Regions from separate parts of the Streptomyces sp. NPDC048142 genome, predicted to be linked through region 3. Evidence: riboswitches for the same ligand, from Rfam matches in the RefSeq annotation. Region 3 holds a riboswitch; each other region holds the start of a gene.
The links. A riboswitch is a leader RNA that binds a small molecule or an ion and turns the genes downstream of it on or off. The one in region 3 is predicted to bind cobalamin.
Positions count from the first base shown of each region.

Region 1: it holds a riboswitch for cobalamin, as region 3 does, so the genes downstream of both, ACGF2Y_RS21335 (ABC transporter substrate-binding protein) here and metE (5-methyltetrahydropteroyltriglutamate--homocysteine S-methyltransferase) in region 3, are expected to answer to the same signal.
Region 2: it holds a riboswitch for cobalamin, as region 3 does, so the genes downstream of both, ACGF2Y_RS18855 (ABC transporter substrate-binding protein) here and metE (5-methyltetrahydropteroyltriglutamate--homocysteine S-methyltransferase) in region 3, are expected to answer to the same signal.
Region 4: it holds a riboswitch for cobalamin, as region 3 does, so the genes downstream of both, ACGF2Y_RS12720 (ribonucleoside-diphosphate reductase subunit alpha) here and metE (5-methyltetrahydropteroyltriglutamate--homocysteine S-methyltransferase) in region 3, are expected to answer to the same signal.

Region 1 is NZ_JBIDBC010000016.1:138,552-143,818, forward strand. Features, by position in the region: gene ACGF2Y_RS21325 (ABC transporter ATP-binding protein) at 1-1,071, opposite strand, end outside; gene ACGF2Y_RS21330 (FecCD family ABC transporter permease) at 1,068-2,240, opposite strand; gene ACGF2Y_RS21335 (ABC transporter substrate-binding protein) at 2,237-3,484, opposite strand; cobalamin riboswitch at 3,887-4,074, opposite strand; gene ACGF2Y_RS21340 (NAD(P)/FAD-dependent oxidoreductase) at 4,537-5,267, shown strand, end outside.
Region 2 is NZ_JBIDBC010000013.1:124,922-130,188, forward strand. Features, by position in the region: gene ACGF2Y_RS18840 (acyl-CoA dehydrogenase) at 1-1,711, shown strand, start outside; gene ACGF2Y_RS18845 (acyl carrier protein) at 1,816-2,091, shown strand; gene ACGF2Y_RS18850 (beta-ketoacyl-[acyl-carrier-protein] synthase family protein) at 2,088-3,311, shown strand; cobalamin riboswitch at 3,478-3,665, shown strand; gene ACGF2Y_RS18855 (ABC transporter substrate-binding protein) at 3,726-4,772, shown strand; gene ACGF2Y_RS18860 (FecCD family ABC transporter permease) at 4,838-5,267, shown strand, end outside.
Region 3 is NZ_JBIDBC010000049.1:28,327-33,593, reverse strand. Features, by position in the region: gene ACGF2Y_RS34690 (Imm49 family immunity protein) at 1-234, opposite strand, end outside; gene metE (5-methyltetrahydropteroyltriglutamate--homocysteine S-methyltransferase) at 363-2,687, opposite strand; cobalamin riboswitch at 2,854-3,069, opposite strand; gene ACGF2Y_RS34680 (hypothetical protein) at 3,394-3,591, shown strand; gene cobF (precorrin-6A synthase (deacetylating)) at 3,655-4,515, opposite strand; cobalamin riboswitch at 4,608-4,787, shown strand; gene ACGF2Y_RS34670 (CoA-acylating methylmalonate-semialdehyde dehydrogenase) at 5,029-5,267, shown strand, end outside.
Region 4 is NZ_JBIDBC010000007.1:263,578-268,844, reverse strand. Features, by position in the region: gene ACGF2Y_RS12720 (ribonucleoside-diphosphate reductase subunit alpha) at 1-2,315, opposite strand, end outside; cobalamin riboswitch at 2,451-2,586, opposite strand; partial or broken gene ACGF2Y_RS12715 (GNAT family N-acetyltransferase) at 2,639-3,028, opposite strand; partial or broken gene ACGF2Y_RS12710 (GNAT family N-acetyltransferase) at 3,268-3,387, opposite strand; gene ACGF2Y_RS12705 (hypothetical protein) at 3,387-4,094, opposite strand; gene mctP (monocarboxylate uptake permease MctP) at 4,242-5,267, opposite strand, start outside.

The DNA.
Region 1 (5,267 bases), on a different contig from region 3:
CTCGTGGAAACCCCGGACGTGGACGGTCCGTCCGTCCTGGCCGGTCAGGCTGAGCCGGTCCGCGCCGTCCCAGCTCACCTTCCTGTCGGCGGGTGGGCCGCCCCGTTCGGTGACGGCCAGTCCTTCCCGGGCCAGGGCGCGTTCGAGGAGCGGGAGCACGTCGGCCGGCGCGTCGACCGTCACCTGGGCCCGTGGGGTGCGGCGCAGTCCGAAGGTGCCGGAGGCCGGTTCGAAGGCGAGGTGGTCGGCGTCGAACGCGGCGGAGACGGCCCCGGAGCGGATCAGGTCCTCGGGCGCTCCGGCGTGGACGCGGGAGTCGCGGTCGACGAGCCAGACCGCGTCGGCCACCCGCAGGGCCAGTTCGAGGTCGTGCGTACTGACCACGACGGTCAGGCCCTTGTCCCGGGCGAGGTCGCGCAGCAGTACCGTGAGCGCCACCCGTGACGGGACGTCGAGGAAGGCGGTCGGCTCGTCGAGGAGGATGACCTCGGGCTCCTGGGCGAGGGCGCGGGCGGTGAGCACGCGCTGGCGTTCGCCGTCGGAGAGTTCGGCGGCCGGGCGGTCCGCCAGATGGTCCGCGCCCACGGCTTTCAGCGACCATGCGACCACGGCGTGGTCCGCGGCCGTGAGGCGGCCGGTGAAGCCGGTGTGCGGGTGGCGGCCGAGCCCGGCCAGTTCCCGTACGGACAGCAGCCCGGGGTCCACCCGGTCGGTCAGGACGACCGCCAGCCGTCGGGCGAGCGCGGTCGGCGACTGCCGCGCCAGGTCGGCCCCGCCGATCAGGACCGTGCCGCCGAGCGGCGGGAGGAGTCCGCACAGGGTCCGCAGCAGGGTGGACTTGCCCGCGCCGTTGGGGCCGAGCAGTACGGTCAGTTCACCGGCCCGCGCCTGGAGGCCGAGCCCCGACAGTACGGCCCGGCCCGTCCGGCGCCCGCAGGGCGACCGCGTGCGGTAGCCGACGGCGAGCCCCTGGGTGACCAGGCCGCCGTCGCGGACGCCCGGCCCGCTGTCCTTGTCCCTGTCCGTGTCCGTGACGGGTTCGGTGAGGGTGTCGGTGTCGGTGTCGGTCACGAGGCCACTCCTTGTACGCCGCGACGGCTGCGGATCAGGAACGTGATGACCACGGGGGCGCCGAACAGCGAGGTGATGGCGTTCAGCGGCAGTACGGAGTCCGATCCGGGCGGCTGGCTCAGCAACGCGCACGCCAGCGCGAGGAACGCGCCCGCGAGCATGGAGGCCGGGATCAGCGCCCGGTGGTCGGAGGTGCCCAGCGCCACCCGGGTCAGATGCGGCACCGCCAGGCCCAGGAAGGCGATCGGGCCGCAGAACGCGGTCGCCGCGCCCGCCAGCAGCGAGGTGCCGAGCAGCGCCAGATCGCGGCTGCGCCGTACGTTCAGGCCCATGGTGCGGGCGTAGTCCTCGCCGAGCAGCAGGCTGTTGAGGCGTTTGGCGGTGAGCAGCGCGGTCAGCAGCCCCGCGCCGATGACGGGCAGCATCACGTGGAGGTCGGGCCAGGTGGTGGAGCTGAAGCTGCCCAGGCCCCACATGACGAACTGCTGGGCGCGTTCGGGCTGGGCGTAGACGAGCATCACGCTGACCACGGCGGTGGCCGCCGAGCCGATCATGACGCCGATGACGAGCAGGGTGACCGCCGACCGCACCCAGCGCGAGAGGAGGAGTACGAGGGCGAGTACGGCGGCCGCGCCGAGCGAGGCGGCCAGGATGACGCCCACGCGCCCCAGCCCGGCCAGGTCTCCCGTGAAGCTGCCCGCGACCCCGCCGGTGCCGACCACCACGGCGGCGACGCCCATGCTGGCGCCCGAACTCACCCCGAGCGAGAACGGGTCGGCCAGCGCGTTGCGGAACAGCGTCTGCATCTGTACGCCCGCCACCGCGAGGGCGGCCCCGACGGCGACGGCGGTCAGCGCGCGCGGCAGCCTGACCTCCTCGACGATCACGGTCCACCTCGGGTCGCCGGCGGTGCCGCCGAACAGGACGCGCACCACCTCCGTGACCGGCACCGGGTGGGACCCGGTCGCGATGGTGAGCACGAACAGTGCGGCGGTGCCTGCCGCGAGGGTGAGGACGACGGCGAGACGCCGCCTCGGCCGTACCGCCTGCGGGGTGTCCGGGGCGGCGGCGGCCGGTTGGGCGGCAGGGGTGGGGGCGACCGCCTCGGCGTCCGGGGTAGCGGCGTCCGGGGTGGCGGCGGCCGGTGGGGTTGTCTTGTGCGTCGTCACGCCCTGGGCACCTGCTGGTAGAAGGTGAAGGTGTGGTCCTTCGCCCGGTCCGGGTGCATCAGCGCGAAGAGGTCGGCGAGGACCAGGTCGGGGCGCAGCACACCGCGTTCGAAGTAGTCGTTGCCACCGTTGGGGCCGAGCGCCTTGGTGTTCGACCAGACCGCGCCGTCGGAGAGGGCCTCCAGCTGTCCGTACCGGCTGTCGGCCTTCACGGCGTCGGCGGTTGACTTCCACTTCTCCTGCTGGGCGAGCCAGACCGGGGCGTCACCGCCCTTGGCGTACACGGCCTCGAAGTTCAGCTGGAGGTTGCCGGTACCCGGCTTGCCCGCCCAGGGGTAGGTGCCGCCCGCGTCCTTGATCAGCCGGGCGGCGTAGCTGCCTCCGGCGGGCATGTACCAGGTGCCCTGGTACATCGTGCCGGGCAGGACCTCGACGGGCTTGCCCGCCTTGATCACCTGGGCGCCCTTCTCGGCGACCTTGAGGTAGTCGCTCTCGATGGTGCCGAACAGCTTGTCGGCGCGCTTCTCCGCCCCGGTGAGCGCGGCCATCGCCTTGACCCACTCGGCGCGGCCGAGCGGACTGGACTCCAGCCACTCGGCGTTGGCGACCACGGCGATCCCGGCCCGGCGGAGCTTGGGGTACTGCGGGTCGTCGGTGCCCTGGGTCATCAGCACGTCCGGCTTGGCGCCGATGACGCTCTCGGCGTTGAGGGTGCGGTCCTTGGCGTACTCGGTGACCTTTCCGGCCTTCACCCGCTCGATCACCTGGGCGGAGGAGATGTTCGCGACGCTCGCCACCCCGGTCAGCACGTCCAGGGTGCCCGTCTCGGTGAGCAGCGGCAGGTGGGTGGTGGAGGCGGAGTACAGACTCTTCACGGGGACGGTCACCTGCGGCGCGCTCGCCAGGTCGCCGGTCAGTTTCGGCTTCGGCGCACCGCATTTGACCAGGACGTACGACTCGGGCTTGCCCTTGGGGTACGGCTCCTTGACGGTGAGGACCTGGTAGCTCTTCTCGTAGCGGAGGGTGAAGTTCTCGGCGTGCCGCACCGTCGACTTGTCCGGGAAGTAGTCCTTGGCCGGGTCGAAGTCCTTGACGCAGTCCTTCCCGGCCGCCTGGGCATCGGCCTTGTCGTCGGCGGGCCGGTCGGAGTCACCACCACACGCGGTGAGCGCGAGGGCTGCGGTGAGGAAGGCCGCCGCGGCGGCCTGCCGGCGGCGGCCGGGCGTGAGGGATCGCAGGGACAAGGTGACTCCTGGTGGCGTGGCATACGTGGACAGCGCGCACCGGCGTTCCGGGGCGCGTGATGCGGCGTACGGGAGGGAAACCCGCTGAGAGGGAGGAGGCCGACGGGATGTGAGTGCCCGTCAGGATCTGAGATGGCCGACGGGATCTGAGGGATCTGAGGGATCTGAGGGATCTGACGGGATCGGAGGTGATCGTCAGGGCCCGAGGGGACCGTCAGGATCTCGGAACGCCGTCAGGATCCGAGGAGGCCGTCAGGATCTCGGGACGCCGTCAGGGCCCGGAGGGACGGGCCTGGGCGTCACGCCGGGCAGGCCGGCCCGATGGGCCACGGGCAGCGCGAAGTCGCCGCCATACACACGCAGGCACATAGGTGCCACCGCCTCTCCTGGGGAAATCCGCCCCGTACATCGAGGTGCGACGGCGTGAGTCTCCTGACTCGGGATCACAGCTTCTCCGGCCTTCCCGCCCCCGGATGGGGCGGTGGCCATGGGCGGAGTCGCTCCCCCTACACAGTGGCGGTACCGTGCCGGAATCTCACCGGCTTCCTCGTTCCGCCGTCGCTTGACGGACCGAAGCATCGCAGAACCGGCCCCGGCCACGCCAGACTCACACCTGTGCGACGAGCCACAGCAACCTGGCCCGTACCTGTGTGACGAGCCCCAGCAGGCGGTCGCCGGATGGCCTTGGGGCACCTGAGCTGCGGATGACCTGCGCGTGGCCCGCGGACAAATCCCTTCGACGAGCCTGTCGCGAGGTTCCGCCCGTACCCGTGGTGACCGCTGTCCACCCGTCCGCCGCAGGGTGCGCAGCAGTCCGGGTCCGGCCCGTAGTCCGGGGCCGGTCGGTTCGGCATCGGATCACCTCGTCAGCTGAGCCTGCTACCTGCTACCTGCCATCTGCCATCTGCTGTCTGCGCTGCCCGGGGTGTGGTGAGCATCGGCGGCCGATGTTCCGCCGCCCTGTGGCCCACGTCACGCGTCATTCCTGTCAGGGATCGGGGCGCTGTTCCGCTCAAACTCACGAGAGCCAAGCGAACCGACAGGAGCAAGACATGAAGCACCGCATCGTCGTCCTCGGCGCCGGTTACGCCGGGGCCTACGCGGCCGGCACCCTCGTTCGTCGGCTGTCCCCGGAGGACACCGAGGTCACCGTGGTCAACGCCGAGCCGGACTTCGTCCAGCGGCTGCGGCTGCACCAGCTCGCGGCAGGCCAGGAGATCGAGGCCCCCCAGCTCGCCGACGTCTTCGCGGGCACGGGGATACGGCTGCGCCTGGCCCGTGTCACGGCCATCGACCCCGAGCGCCGAGTCGTCGCTGTGGCCGATGCCGATGCCGATGCCGACGGCGGCGGTGGCGGTGGCGGTGGCGAGATCGGCTACGACACGCTTGTCCACGCGCTGGGCAGCCACGGTGACGACCGCGGTGTCCCCGGCGTGGCCGAGCACGCCTTCGACGTCGCCGCCCGGCCTTCCGCACTGCGCCTGCGCGAGCGTCTGGACAGCATGGAGAAGCGGGGCGAAGGTGTGAATGTGCTGGTTGTCGGCGACGGGTTGACCGGCATCGAGACCGCCACCGAGATCGCCGAATCCCGGCCCGGCCTGTCGGTGGCGCTGGTCGCCCGCGGAGAGCTGGGCGCCCAGCTCTCCTCCGGAGCCTGCGGCCATCTGCGCCAGGTCTGCGACCGGCTGGGTGTCACCGTTCTGGAGCACACCAGCGTCGAATCCGTCGAAGCGATGCGGGTGTTGTGTGCCGACGGCACCGCCCTGGCGTCCGACGCGACCGT
Region 2 (5,267 bases), on a different contig from region 3:
CTTCCTCGGCAGCCTCCTCGACCACGACACGGGCACCCGGCGCGACTTGTCGGACTTCCTCGCCCTGCGGCGCGTGGGCACCTTCCTCTGTACGGAGGTGGCGCACGGCAATGACGCGGCGGCCGTCGAGACGACCGCGACGTACGACCGCGAACGCGACGGCTTCGTCCTGCACACCCCGCACGGCGGAGCGCAGAAGTTCATGCCCAACACCAGCCCCGCCGGAGGCCCCAAGTCCGGTGTGGTGGCGGCCCGGCTGCTCGCCGACGGCACCGACCACGGCGTCTTCCTCTTCCTCACCCCGCTCACCGACGCCCACCGGGCCCTGCCCGGCGTCCGGGTGCGGCGGCTGCCCGCCCGGATGGGCTCCCCGGTCGACCACTGTCTGACCTCCTTCGACCGCTGCTTCGTCCCGCGCGACGCGCTGCTCGCCGGACAGCAGGGGCGGATCGGCGACGACGGGACCTTCCGCAGCGAAGTCCCCAACCGCAGACGGCGGTTCCTCGCCTCCATCGGCCGGGTCACCCCCGGCAAGCTCTCCATGAGCGCCTGCGCGGTCGGCTCCGCCCGGGTCACCCTGGCCATCGCCGTCCGGTACGCCGGGCACCGGATGATCTCCGGATCGCGCGCCGCGCAACGGGTCCCGGTGTACGCGCACCGCACCCACCACGGGCCGCTGGCCGGTGCGATGGCCGCCGTCTACGCGATGAGCCTGCTGCACCGCAGGGCCCTGGACCGCTGGGAGTCCGCCCCGGAGGCCGACCGGGACGAGGCGGAGCGCCTGGTGGCCGTCGCCAAGGGCTGGATCACCTGGCAGGCGCGTGGCGTCATCGTCGAGTGCCGCGAACGGTGCGGCGCCCAGGGGCTCCTGGAGAACAACGGCATGACCGAGCTGTTCACCGGCATCGAGGGCGCGATCACCGCCGAGGGCGACAACCTCGCCGTGCACGCCAAGGCCGCCGCCGAGATGCTGTTCAGCGCCACCGCCCGGGAAGCGGCCCCGGACGAGGGCCCCGGCGATCTCGCCGATCCCGCCTTCCTCGGCAGGCTCATCGCGGCCGTGGAGGGCCTCTGGTTCGCCCGCGCCCGCGATCGGATGAGCGCCGCCCCGCCCGGCGACCCGCTCGGCCGCTGGAACGCCGCCTCCCCGGCCGCGCTGCGCGGCGTCGAGGCCTACGCCTACCGGCAGGCCGAAGAGGCGTACGCCGACGCCGTCGCCTCCCTGCCCGAGGGCGAGGCGCGCGAACGGCTGACCGAGCTGCGCAGGCTCTTCGCGCTCCAGTGGATCGCCCGCAACAGCGGCGACCTGCTCGCCTCCGGACGGCTGACCGCCGATCAGGTCACCTTTCTGCCCGCCACGCTGGAGGAGGCGATCACCACCGTGGCCGCCCACACCCCCGCCCTGGTCGAGTCCTTCGCGCTTCCCGAGCGCCTGATGTCGGACTGGCCGATCGCCGGACCCGGCTACGCGGAGGTCTACGACGACCCCGAGGGAGCCTGGCACCGGGGCCGCAGGGCGGGAATCCGGGGCCGCGCGGCGGAGTTCCGGCGGCCCGTCTGCGGCAGCAGGAGGCGCCCGCTGCGCGAGAAGGTGGCGGCGCTCAGCACCCGCGGGGTCCTGCTGGCGTACTGGGGAACCACCTCGATCCTCTCCCGATGGTTCGAGAAGCCGCAGGTGAGCGTAGACGAATCGGTTCGCCCCAGGGCGTAACCGGAAGATCGTCATCCAGTTACTTCGGGCGGTGGGTCGCTGCGTTCGGCCACCCGCCGCGCAGGAAGAGCCGAGCCGATGAGATGCCGATGAGAGGAATCACCATGAAGACCATCCACCCCAAGATCACCGAGGTGCTGACCGGGACGTTCAAGGTGCCCGGCGCCGAGATCCTGCCGGAGTCCACCATGGACAGCCTGGAGATGGACTCCCTCGCGGTCGCCGAGTTCGCCGTCATCATCAAGGAGACCCTCGGCGTCGACGCCGACTCGGAGAAGCTCTACAAGGACGCCACGCTGGCCGACATCTCCGTGTACATCGACGCGGCCGTCGGCAGCGCGGCGGCCGAGGCCACGGTGCCGGTGAGCAACACCCGATGAAGCGACCCGCCATCGCCGTCACCGGGCTGGGCATGATCACCCCGGTCGGCCACACCACCGCCACCACCTGGGACGGCGTGTGCGCCGGGGAGTCGCCCGCCCGCACCGTCCCCGAACTGCGGGGCTGCGCCGTCGACTTCGCCTGCACGGTCTCCGGCATCGACCTCGACGAAGCGGTCGGCGGCCGGACCGCGTTCCGGATGGGCCGGTACGTCAAGTTCGCCGTGCTGGCCGCCCGGGAGGCGGTCGCCGACGCCGGGCTCGATCCGGAGCACTGGGACGGCGCCCGGGTCGCCGTCGTGGTCGGCACCAGCAGCGGAGGATCCGCCGGACTCACCGAACAGGCCGTCGCCCTGGAGCGGCGCGGCCCGGAGGCCACCTCGCCCTCGGGCATCCTGCTGACCATCCCGAACATGCCCGCGGCCGAGATCGCCATCCGGATGAAGGCCACCGGACCCAGCCTGGCCCCGTGCACGGCCTGTTCGTCCGGGGTGACCGCGCTGTCGGTGGCCCGGGACATGCTGACGCTGGGCCACTGCGACATCGCCATCGCCGGGGCCACCGAGTCGATCGTGTTCCCGGTCGCCATGACCGGCTTCGCCCGCTCCGGAGCGGCAGCACTGCGGGACGGCGACCCCGCCCGCCTCTGCCGCCCCTTCGCCGCCGACCGGGCCGGGATCGTCATGGGCGAGGGTGCGGCCGTCATGGTCCTGGAGCGGGCCGAGGACGCCCGTGCCAGAGGAGCCTCCCCCCGGGCGCTGATCGCGGGCACCGGCGCCACCACCGACGCCCACCACCCCACCAGCCCCCACCCCTCCGGGGACGTCGCACGGGCGGCCGTCGACGCCGCGCTGCGCGACGCGGGCTGGCAGGCCGAGGACGTCGACCACGTCAACGCGCACGGGACGTCTACCCCGCTCAACGACGCCACCGAGGCCGCCCTCATCGGCCGGGCCTATCCGCACCGGCCGCCCGTCACCGCCCCCAAGGGCGTACTGGGCCACTGCATGGGGGCAGCCGGCGCCATCGAGGTGGGCCTGACGATCCTCACGCTCCAGCACGGGGTCGTCCCCCCGATCGCGAACCTGGACGCCCCCGCGCCCGGGTTCGACATCGACTGCGTCACCAAGCTGCCGCGCGAGGTGCCCGTACGGCGGGCCGTCAGCCACTCCTTCGGCTTCGGCGGCCAGAACGCGGTGATCGCCCTCCAGGCTCCGTAGCCCTCGGGCCGCGCAGCTCTCGGGCCGCGTAAACCTTCGGGCTCCGCAACGTACGGGCTCCGTGGCCCCGGCGGATCCTCCGGGCCGGTGCGGGCGGGCCGATCCCGCGCCGCACCGGCCCGCGAACAGCGGCCGCCGCACCGGCCCCGATCCGCGCGAAGACGCGTGATAGCTTGCCGGGGCCAGTCGAACCCCAGCGACGGGGTCAGGGAATCCGGTGCGAACCCGGAACTGACGCGCAGCGGTGAGGGCGACGGGCGGGGCCACGGCCACTGGAGCACCCAGGTGTTCCGGGAAGGCGTCCCGTCCGGACGAACCCGAGTCCGAAGACCTGCTGGCGCCCGCGCCCCGCACCGGGGCACGGGAACCGTACGACGGGCTCCGCGGCTGGGCCCAGAGACACAGAGGTCCTTCGTGCTGTCCACGGCCGCCCCCGCCCCGATACGTACCGCCGCCCTGCTCGCGGCGGGACTCCTCCTGCTGACCGCCTGCGGCGGCGACGGGAGCACCACGGCCGCCGAGGGCGGCCAAGCCGACGGGTTTCCGCTCACGCTCAAGAACTGCGGACGCACCGTCACCGTGAAGGCCCCGCCCGAACGGGCCGTCTCCGTCGACCAGGGCTCGACCGAGATCCTCCTCTCGCTGGGCCTCGCCGACCGGCTGGCCGCCACCGCCACCTGGAGCGACCCGGTCATGAAGGGCCTGGAGAAGGCCAACGCCGGAGTCGAGCGGATATCGGACAACCGGCCCTCCTCGGAGAAGGTCCTCGACAAGGAGCCCGACTTCGTCTCCGCCTCCTTCGCCTCGACCCTCGCCAAGGGCGGCGTCGCCCCCCGCGAACAGTTCGAGAAGCTCGGCGTCCCCACCTACATCTCGCCCGCCGACTGCACCGGCAAGGACAACAGCGGCGGCGGCGACGGAGCCCGTACCGCGCCGCTGACGATGGACAGCGTCTACACGGAAGTCCGTGAACTGGCCGAGGTGTTCGGGGTCCCCGAGCGCGGTGACGCCCTGGTGAAGAAGCTCCGGGCGCGGGTGGACAAGGCCACCGACGGCATCGACGCGTCGGACGCCTCTCTCCTCTACTGGTTCTCCGACTCCAAGGCCCCCTACCTCGCGGGCTGTTGCGGCGCCCCCGGCGTCATCACCAAGGAACTCGGCGCGAAGAACGTCTTCGACGACACCCACGACGAATGGCCCCAGGTCAGCTGGGAGACCGTCGCCGACCGCAACCCCGACGTCCTGGTCATCGGCGACCTGAGCCGCACGATACAGACCGCCGAGAGCGCCGAGAAGAAGATCGAGTTCCTGGAGTCCAACCCGGTCACGAAGAAGATGGACGCCGTCAAGAACCGCCGCTACGTGCTGCTCAGCGGCCAGGCCATGAACCCCACCATCCGGACCGTCGAGGGCCTGGAGCGCGTCGCGGCCGGACTCCGCGAGTTCGGGCTCGCGGGGTGAACGGCGGGAACCGGCCGGTGCGGGAGACGGAGGGCCGGTCGGTGCCTGACGCCGAGGACCGGCCGGTGCTTCCGCTCGCCGTGCCGCCGGGCCCGGTGTGGAGCGGCGGCCCGCTCGCCGTGCTGCTCTGGGCCGGCGGCGTCCTGCTCCTGCTGCTCTCCGTCGCGGTCGCCGTGACCATCGGGCCCGCCCGGATCTCCGTGCCCGACGTCTGGTCCGCCGTCGCCGCGCACCTCGGGTTCGGCGCTTCGGACCTCAGCCCGATCCGGGACGGCATCATCTGGAACCTCCGCATGCCCCGCACCCTCCTCGCCGCCGTGTGCGGCGCGGGCCTCGCGGTGTGCGGCACGGTGATGCAGTCCCTGCTGCGCAACCCCCTCGCCGACCCCTTCGTCCTCGGCGTCTCCTCCGGAGCCTCGACCGGGGCGGTCGTGGTGGTCGTCCTCGGGGTCGGCGGGGGAGCGGTGTCGCTGTCGGCCGGGGCGTTCGCCGGGG
Region 3 (5,267 bases):
GCGGCACTCGGCCGCCGTGCGCAGCGCGGAGCGGGTCACGTCGTCGAGCGCGGCTCCCTGCGCGGTGCGCGCGGCGACGTGGTCGAGCAGTTCGTCGGCCGCTTCGGCCATGCGCCGCGGGGCCGGGTCGTCGTAGCGCATCCGGTGCCACCGTCCCGCGGTGCGTCCGACGATGCCCTCCGACGCCTCGTCCAAGCGCCGGGCATCCACCTCATGACACGTCACTTCCCGCACGTACCCCGCCCTTTCGTGATCTTCGATCCGGAAGCGGCACGCTATCAGCGGGCTCGGACATCCCCCGGGGCCGCACGGGTGCGGCCCGGTGCGGGAGCGGCGGTGGCCGCTCCCGCACCGGGCCCGGATCACGCCGCTTCGGTGGGCAGCTCCGCGCGGATCTGCCGCGCGGCGGCGACCAGGTTCTCCAGGGAGGCCCGGGTCTCGGGCCAGCCACGGGTCTTCAGGCCGCAGTCGGGGTTCACCCACAGGCGCCCGGCCGGGATGGCCTCAAGTCCCTTGCGCAGAAGGGCCGCTGCCTCGTCGGTGCCGGGGATGCGCGGGGAGTGGATGTCGTAGACGCCGGGTCCGGCCTCACGCGGGTAGCCGTGGGCGGCCAGTTCGCGGGCGACCTGCATGTGGGAGCGGGCGGCCTCCAGGCTGATGACGTCGGCGTCGAGGTCGTCGATGGCCTGGACGATGTCGCCGAACTCGGCGTAGCACATGTGGGTGTGAATCTGGGTGTCGGGCCGCACGCCGGCGGTGGCGAGCCGGAAGGACTCGGTCGCCCACGCCAGGTACGCGGCGTGCTCGGCGGCTCGCAGCGGGAGTGTTTCGCGCAGTGCGGGCTCGTCGACCTGGATCACCGAAGTGCCGCTCGCCTCCAGGTCGTTCACCTCGTCACGCAGGGCGAGGGCCACCTGGCGTGCGGTGTCGCCGAGCGGCTGGTCGTCACGGACGAAGGACCAGGCGAGCATGGTGACCGGGCCGGTGAGCATGCCCTTGACGGGCCGCTCGGTCAGCGACTGCGCGTACGTGGTCCAGCGCACCGTCATCGGCTCGGGGCGCGAGATGTCGCCCGCGAGGACCGGCGGGCGGACGTAACGGGTGCCGTAGGACTGCACCCAGCCGTGCTGGGTGGCGAGGTATCCGGTGAGCCGCTCGGCGAAGTACTGCACCATGTCGTTGCGTTCGGGCTCGCCGTGCACCAGGACGTCCAGTCCGGCCTTCTCCTGGAAGGACAGCACCTCGCGGATCTCGTCCTTGATGCGCTCCTCGTACCCGGCTCGGTCGATCCGTCCCGCACGCAGGTCCGCGCGTGCGGTGCGCAGTTCGGTGGTCTGCGGGAACGAGCCGATGGTGGTCGTCGGCAGCAGCGGCAGCCCGAGGTGGGCGCGCTGGGCGGCGGAGCGCTCGGTGTACGGCTGTGAGCGGCGGCCGTCCGCGTCGGTGATGGCCGCCGTACGGGCCCGTACCGCCGGGTCGCGGGTGAGCGCGGCACCGGCGCGGGAGGCCAGGTCTGCGCGGTTGGCGGCGAGTTCGGCCGTGATGGTGTCCGTGCCGCCGCCCAGGCCTCGGGCCAGGACGACGATCTCCTCGGTCTTCTGCTTGGCGAAGGCGAGCCAGCGGGCGATCTGCGGGTCGAGGTCGCGCTCGGCGTCCGCGTCCAGCGGGACGTGCAGCAGGGAGCAGGAGGCGGAGACGTCGACCCGGTCGGCGAGGCCGAGGAGGGTGCCGAGGGTGGCGAGCGACTTCTCGTAGTCGTTGATCCAGATGTTCCGGCCGTTGACGACACCGGCGACCAGGCGCTTGCCGGGCAGCCCGCCGGCCGCCGCGAGATCGTCGAGGTTCCCGGCGCCGGACTCGGTGAAGTCGAGCGCCAGCCCGTCGACGGGGGCCTTGGCCAGGACCGGCAGCGCCTCGCCGAGCCGCCCGAAGTAGGAGGCGACCAGCACCTTCGGCCGGTCGGTGAGTCCGCCGAGCTCGCGGTAGGCGCGGGCGGCGGCGTTCAGCTCGGCCGGGGTCCGGTCCTGGACGAGCGCGGGCTCATCCAGCTGCACCCATTCCGCGCCCGCCGCCCGCAGGTCGGCGAGGACCTCGGCGTACACGGGAAGCAACCGGTCCAGCAGGGTCAGCGGCTCGAAGTCCGCGGCCACCCCCGGGGCCGCCTTGGCGAGCAGGAGGTAGGTGACGGGGCCGACGAGCACCGGGCGCGGGGTGTGACCGAGCGCGAGGGCTTCCCCGAACTCCGCTACCTGCTTGGCGGAGTCGGCGGCGAACACCGTGTCCGGCCCCAGCTCGGGCACCAGGTAGTGGTAGTTGGTGTCGAACCACTTCGTCATCTCCAGCGGCGCGACGTCCTGTGTGCCGCGGGCCATGGCGAAGTAGCCGTCGAGGGCGTCGGCACGGATCGCTTCGCGGTGCCGCTCGGGGACAGCGCCGACCATGACGCTGGTGTCCAGGACATGGTCGTAGTACGAGAAATCACCGGTCGGCACGTCGTGGACTCCGGCCTCGGCGAGCTGCTGCCAGGTCCCCCGGCGCAGGTCGGCGGCGGTCCGCCGGAGGGTGTCCGCGTCGACGCGGCCCTTCCAGTAGCCCTCGATGGCCTTCTTCAGTTCACGGTTACGGCCCTGGCGGGGGTAGCCGTACACGGTGGCCCGTGCTGCCGCGGCTGCGGGCTTCGCTGTCACGTGACTCTCCTTCGCGAGCGTGTCTGTTGTCGCAGACCCCGGGACGGGACGCGGACGCGAAGGGATGACGCGTCGGGCGGACACCCGGGACACGTTGAACCGTGTCCGTCCGCCTGACGGTTACGCCGACCCGCCCACGAGGTCACCGGGATCTCCGCACGCGAACGGTCGCGTGCGGGCAGCGGGCAGGTCTTCGGACTCGCGGGCACGTCTGCCGGGGCACACACCTAATGGCCGTCGCTTCCCAGACCCGGCCGGGCCCAGTGCGTATGACGGCGGTCGTTCCCACTCACCGCTGCGGGGCAGTCCCGGATTTCCACCGGGTTCCCTCTTACGACACCCTGTCTGGCGGACAGGGCGAACCAGCTGCACCGGTCAGCCTAGAAGGGGCGTCCGTCCGGCGCACACCGTTGTTCACCCTTCGGACGGTGATGTGGGACACGGTGCGTCCTCCCCGGCGCCGGGGAGGACGCCCCCGCGGCGGACGGTCGCCGGGGCCCGCGCACGTTCTCCGTCCGTTCGACTGTTCGTCAAGGGCTCGCTGACCGCCAGTCAGGTCGTTCGCGTCAACTGGGCGTGACAGTGACACAGATGTAACCGAATGGCGTAGGGACTGCGGAACCACAGAGCGTCACAAGCCGTTCTTCTTCCCACTACACGGCCGCCGACCCGCGGCGAGGCCGACCGAGGAAACGGAAAACGCCAGATGAAGAAGACAGTCGGGTGGGCCCAGGACGGCGACGACTGGACGATCACCGTGAACGGCACGCTGTACCGCGCCGTCGAGCGGCCGACGGACGGCCGCGTGCACGACTACCTGGTACGGGGCAGCGACCTGACCGCCGAATGCCCCAGCCTGGGACACGGGCTCGGTGTGATCCGGGCGCACGAGTCCCGCGACTGACACCCCACAGGTCCGACGACGAGGTGCGGCGGCCGGAGCCGCCCGCGCCTCGACGCGGACCTTTCAGCCGTTCGTACGATCCGCGCCGCCCGTACGATCCGCGCCGCCCGTACGAGGGGTACCCCCCTGGTCGTCCGAGACATCCGTGTCGTCCGGACCTTGGCGCAGCAGATAGGTGTCCATGATCCAGCCGTGCCGTTCGCGGGCCTCCGCGCGCAGTCGGCTGATCCGGCCCGCCACCTCGTCGAGCGGTCCGGAGACGAGCAGTTCGTCCGGGGTCCCGATGTAGGCGCCCCAGTGGATCCACCACCCCCTGCCCGTCAGCTGGGTGAAGCTCTCGTGGCCGTCGAGCATCACGACGAGGTCGCAGTCCTCGGGGAATCCCTGGGCGAGCCGCCGGCCGGGGGTGATGTGGATGGGGCGGCCGACCCGGTTCAGGGTGACCCGGTGCCGGGCGGCGAGGGCCGAGACGCTGCTGATGCCGGGGATCACCGTGTGGCCGAATTCCACCGTTTCCCGGCCGCGGATGTCGTCCAGGATCGCGAGCGTGCTGTCGTACAGGGACGGGTCTCCCCACACCAGGAAGGCTCCGCACTGCCCGGGGGCGAGCTCCTCGGAGATCAGGCGTTCGCAGACGTCGGCACGGCGGTGGCGCCAGTCGCGCACCGCCGAGGCGTAGCGTCCGCTGTCCTGCTGGGTACGGTCCCGCCACGGGTCCTCGGCGTCGACGACGCGGTAGGGGCCGGTCAGGTGTTCGTCGAGGATGTCCCGTCGCAGCCGGGTCAGCGCGTCCTTCTCCTTGCCCTTGCCCAGTACGAAGAAGACATCGGCCCGGCGCATGGCCTTCACCGCGGCGAGGGTCAGATGGTCGGGGTCGCCGGCTCCCATGCCGATGACGAGGATGTGGCGGGGTGCGTCGCTCATGTCGGCCGATCATGCCAGGAGCGAGGCGGGGTGGACTTACTAGGACGTCCAACTATATGTTCGTGAGCAGAGGGGTGACCGGCAGGGAGCCGGCCGCCCCGAAGGCCCGTGGTGTCAGGGAAGCCGGTGTGATTCCGGCGCGGTCCCGCCACTGTGACCGGGGAGTTCGTCCTCGCAGGACATGCCACTGACGGTGCAGCAGCCGTTGGGAAGGTACGAGGACGCGCGGTGATCCGGGAGTCAGGATACCGGCCGCGGGATGTTCCGTGTTTCCACGAGGATGGAGCAGACACGCATGGCACCGGTCCGCACCCACGGCCCCGCAGGCCCGTCCCGGCGAGCGGTTTGCCCCGCCCCCTGACGGCCCCCGCCCTTCGCGTCCCCGACGGCAGGCCCCTCCGCACCCGCGCGCACCGAACCGACGGTGCGCCGTGCGCCGGTGCCGCCGCGCGCCATCCCCGGACCTCACCTGACGATCCCACCTGACGACCTCACCGACAGGAGCAGGCTTCCATGGTTCGCGAGCTCACCCATTTCATCGGCGGCAAGAACACACCCGGCACCTCGGGCAGGTACGGCGATGTGCACGACCCCAATACCGGTCTGGTCCAGGCCCGCGTGCCGCTGGCCGACCGGTCCGAGACCGGGACGGCGATAGCGGATGCCGCCGAGGCGCAGCGCGCGTGGGGCGAGTGGAACCCCCAGCGTCGCGCCCGTGTGCTGCTCCGCTTCCTCCAACTGGTCGAGAAGGA
Region 4 (5,267 bases), on a different contig from region 3:
GCCGTCTGACCGGACGCGGCGCGGGCGATCCGGGTCGCCGGGCGCGAACGCAGGTAGTACGTCGTCTTCAGCCCCTGCTTCCAGGCGTACGCGTACATCGAGGAGAGCTTGCCGATCGTCGGCGTCTCCAGGAACAGGTTGAGCGACTGGCTCTGGTCGAGGAACGGCGTACGGGCCGCCGCCATGTCGATCAGACCGCGCTGCGGGATCTCCCACGCGGTGCGGTACAGCGCCCGCACGTCGTCGGGGATCCAGGCGAAGCCCTGCACCGAGCCGCTCGCCTCGCGCAGCGCCTCACGGGTGCGGGCGTCCCACACGCCGAGCTTCTTCAGCTCGTCCACCAGGTAGGCGTTGACCTGGAGGAACTCACCGCTGAGCGTCTCGCGCTTGAACAGGTTGGAAACCTGCGGCTCGATGCACTCGTACACCCCGGCGATCGAGGCGATCGTGGCGGTCGGCGCGATGGCCAGCAGCAGCGAGTTGCGCATCCCGGTCTTCGCGACCCGGGCGCGCAGCGCGTCCCAGCGCTCCGGCCAGTTCAGCTCGGTGTCGTAGTGGTCGGGGTGCAGCACACCACGCGCCGCCCGGGTCTCGGACCAGGCGGGCAGCGGGCCCGACCGCTCCGCGAGGTCGCAGGACGCCTCGTACGCGGCCAGCATGATGCGCTCGGAGATCTTCGTGGAGAGCGCGCGGGCCTCGGGCGAGTCGAAGGGCAGACGCAGCTGGAAGAAGACGTCCTGGAGGCCCATCGCGCCCAGGCCGACCGGCCGCCAGCGGGAGTTGGAGCGCCCGGCCTGCTCGGTCGGGTAGAAGTTGATGTCGACGACCCGGTCCAGGAAGGTCACCGCGGTCCGCACGGTGGCGTCCAGCCGCTCCCAGTCGATCGAGCCGTCCGCCACGAACGCGCCCAGGTTGACCGAACCCAGGTTGCAGACGGCCGTCTCACCGTCGTCGGTGACTTCGAGGATCTCGGTGCACAGGTTCGAGGAGTGGACGACCCGGCCCGGCTCGGCGGTCTGGTTCGCGGTCCGGTTGGAGGCGTCCTTGAACGTCATCCAGCCCTGGCCGGTCTGCGCGAGCGTCCGCATCATCCGGCCGTACAGCTCACGCGCCGGAATCGTCCTGCGGGCCAGCCCCTTGGCCTCGGCCGCCCGGTAGGCCGCGTCGAACGCGTCGCCCCACAGGTCGACCAGCTCGGGCACATCGGCCGGGGAGAACAGCGACCAGTCGGTGTCCGCGTCGACCCGGCGCATGAACTCGTCCGGGATCCAGTGCGCCAGGTTCAGGTTGTGCGTACGACGCTGGTCCTCACCGGTGTTGTCGCGCAGCTCCAGGAACTCCTCGATGTCCGCGTGCCAGGTCTCCAGGTAGACCGCCGCCGCGCCCTTGCGCCGGCCGCCCTGGTTCACCGCCGCGACCGAGGCGTCCAGCGTCTTGAGGAACGGCACGATGCCGTTGGAGTGCCCGTTGGTGCCCCGGATCAGCGAACCCCGGGCGCGGATGCGGGAGTACGACAGACCGATGCCGCCCGCGTGCTTGGAGAGCCGCGCCACCTGGTGGTAGCGGTCGTAGATCGAGTCCAGCTCGTCCTTCGGCGAGTCCAGCAGATAGCAGGAGGACATCTGCGGGTGCCGGGTGCCGGAGTTGAAGAGCGTGGGGGAGGAGGGGAGGTAGTCCAGTCGGCTCATCAGCCCGTACAGCGCGGCGACCTCGTCCAGCGCCCGCACCGAGTCGTCCTCGGCCAGACCGGCGGCCACGCGCAGCATGAAGTGCTGCGGGGTCTCGATGACCTGCCGGGTGAGCGGGTGGCGCAGGAGGTAACGGCTGTGCAGCGTCCGCAGACCGAAGTAGCCGAAGCGGTCGTCGGCGCCGTCCGCCATGGCCTGCCCGACGAGCTGGTCGAGCGCGGCCGCGTGGAGCTCCACGAACGCGGCGGTGCGGTCGGCGATCAGGCCCTCGCGGTGCCCGACGGCGACCGAGGCGGAGAAGGACGTCGCGCCCTGCTCCGCGGCCTCGTCCGCGATCGTGCGGGTCAGCAGCCGGGCGGCGAGCCGGGAGTACGCCGGGTCCTCGGAGATCAGCCCCGCGGCGGCCTCGGTGGCCAGCGAGCGCAGCTCGGCCTCGTCGGAGCGGGCGTTGCGCCCGCGCAACGCGGCAGCGGCGACCCGTCCGGGGTCGGTGTCGGGCAGATCGACGGTGAGGTCGGTCAGGGTCCGCAGCAGGGCGGTCCCGGGTCCGTCGTTCGAGGCGTCTCCGGACGTGGTGGACACTGCGGATTCGGTGGCTGAAACCGGATCGGCGGGCGCGATGGTCACTGGGCTTTCCCTCGCTCGGCAGGGGCCGGCGGAAGGCGGGGAAGCCGGGCAGCGCGAAACCCGGGGCAGGGCAGCACAGCTGACGGCGTCCACCGGCCCATCCGCGAGGCCCGGACGTCTGGCATCCGGTTCGGTCGAGCCGGACGCGCTGTCGACAGGTCTTCGGACTTCAGGTGTGCAAAAGCACACTGATCACACCGTTGCGGGACAGTTCCGGATTCGCACCGGATTCCCCTGCGACGACAGCGAGGTCGAGCATACATGTGGGGGCCGCCAGATGCTGCGGCCCCCACATGTTGTGTCGCGACGATTCAATGCGCCCCTCAGAGGGCTGCCCGCAGCTCCAGCCGGAAGGTCATGAGCCGCAGTCCCGGCACCGGTTCCCAGTCCCGTTCGGGGGTCCGCAGAAAGCCGAGCCGACGGTAGATCCTATGGGCTGCGAGCATGGCCGGCTGCGTCGACAGCACCAGCGCCCGCACGCCCTCGGCGGACCGGGCCCGCTCGACACACGCCCGCACGAGGGCCTCTCCGACACCCCGTCCGCGCCCCGCGCGGGCCACGGCCAGCATCCGGAACTCGGCCTCGTCCGGGCCGGCGATGTCACGCCACGGAGTGCCGGGAGCGGCATACGTCACACCCCCGAGCACCGCCCCGTCCACGTCGAGCGCGACGAGGACCTCGGCCTCGGCCGCCCGCTGTGCCACCGCCCGTAGCGTAGACCCTCCGGCGATTGGGGGGCGGCGTCACGGGGCTGGGCACGCCCTCCCCCAAGCTCTCGGCTTCGCTCGAGCAGGGAGGGGCCCCCTCCGGCGTTGTCGTCAATCACCAACTTCCCCAAGCTCTCGGCTTCGCTCGAGCAGGGGAGGCCCCATCCGCGTTGACTCAATCCTCCGCCTTGCAGCTGCACGCACCCAGCCCCGCTCCTTCTCCCACCCCCCAATCGCCGGAGGGTCTTGAGCAGATACGGGTCCTGCGGGCCGTCCAGCAGGTCGTCGCCGAGATACGCCTCGGCGATGATCTCGCCGAGGACGCAGTGTTCGGCGGGGATCGCCGCTCTGATCGTCAGATCCATCAGCCGCTCGTTCCCACATCGTTGTTGGGGGCGCCGTCGCCCACCGGCGGCAGGTCGCCGCGCTCGACCGGCTGTTGCCCGGGGCCCTCTCCGGGCGGCCGCTGTCCGGGAGCCTCGTCGGCCGGCGGCAGGACCCGGTCCAGCTCGTGGTCGTCGGCGCGGTGGGCGGCCCGCGCCGCGACCCGCAGCGTCGCCCGGTCCACCTCCGCGAGCTTCCCGCGCACCGACACCACCAGTCCCTCCTGCTCCTGGGTGTACGCGTGCCCCGACTCTGTGGCCCGGTACCACTGCTCGCCGTCCCGCTCGCACGTCACCAGGGGCTCGGGAGCGCCGGTGGGCGCGGGGTCGTCCCCGCAGTCGGTCTCGGTGTGCGGGCGGCGTTCCACCGACAGCTGGATCTGTCCGCCCCCGGGCGTGGTGTAGACGCTGCCGAATCCGTCGTCACCGATCACCCCGACCGACTGGCGCGCCAGGGTGTAGCCCGCCGCCTCGGTCACCCAGACATGCTCCGCGACGGTCTGTACGGCCCGTGCCCGCGCCTCCAGCTCCGCCCGGTCGGGCGCCGGCGCGGCCGTGGCGCTTGGCCCCGCCGCCTCCGAGGAGGGGGCCGGCACGGTGCCGCAGCCCGTCGCCGCCGCCAGGGCCGAGGCCAGCGTCATGGTCAGGAGTACGGGCCGGATCCGGGGCCGCCGGGAGTGGGATGCCATGGGCACATCCTTTCGTACGGTGAGGGCTCTGTGCATCGGAATGACGAGAGGCGGCCGCGCACCGGAAAAGCTCCCGGGCCGCCGCCCGCTCCGCTGGGGGAGGGGCGGCGACCCGGGGGCCAGGACCTGTCGTGGGTGTCCGGCGGGTCAGTGACCGCCCGGCGCGCCCGCCGTGGCCGGCGGGAGCTTCTCCTTCGTGCCCGCGTCGCTCGCGTCGCCGGCGTCCGCCGTGTAGTCGGACGGCGAGGTCTCGTCGATCCCCACCGGGGCCTTCAGCGCGTTCAGGACGAACGTGAGGACGATGACGATCACCAGGTTCAGCACGAACGCCGTCAGCCCGATGTAGCCGATCTCCCCGATGCCCGGGATCTCCTTGGAGGACCCGCCGAAGTGCTTCTGCGTCGGGCTCGCCACGCCGTACGCGGCGATCGTCCCGTACAGCATGCCGACCGCCCAGCCCGCTATGAGCGCCCAGCGGTGGAACCACCGGGTGAACAGACCGCCGACCAGGGCGGGCATCGTCTGGAGGATCCAGATGCCGCCGAGGAGCTGGAAGTTGATCGCGACCGTCTTGTCCATCGTCAGGACGAACGCCAGCGCCCCGACCTTCACCAGCAGCGACACCAGCTTGGAGACCTTCGTCTCCTGGGCGGGCGTCGCGTCCGGTCTGAGGAAGTCCTTGTAGATGTTCCGGGTGAAGAGGTTCGCCGCGGCGATCGACATGATCGCGGCGGGCACCAGCGCGCCGATGCCGATGGCGGCGAACGCCACCCCGGCGAACCAGGCCGGGAACATGTTCTCGAACAGCTGCGGAATGGCCAACTGGCCGTTGTCCACGTTGACCCCGGCGGCGATGGCCATGAAGCCGAGGAGCGCCAGCAGACCCAGCATCAGCGAGTACAGCGGCAGGATCGTGGTGTTGCGCCGGATCACCTCACGGCTGCGGCTGGACAGCGTCGCCGTGATGGAGTGCGGATACATGAACAGCGCCAGCGCCGAGCCCAGCGCCAGAGTGGCGTAACCCCACTGCCCCATCTCGCCCGGGATCAGCGAACCGCGCGGCTGTCCGGTGGCCGGGTTCTCCTCGGCGAACGCCTCGCTCGCCTTGGTGAAGATCTCGCCGAAGCCGCCGAGCTTGATCGGGATGTAGATGATGGCGACCGCGATGACCAG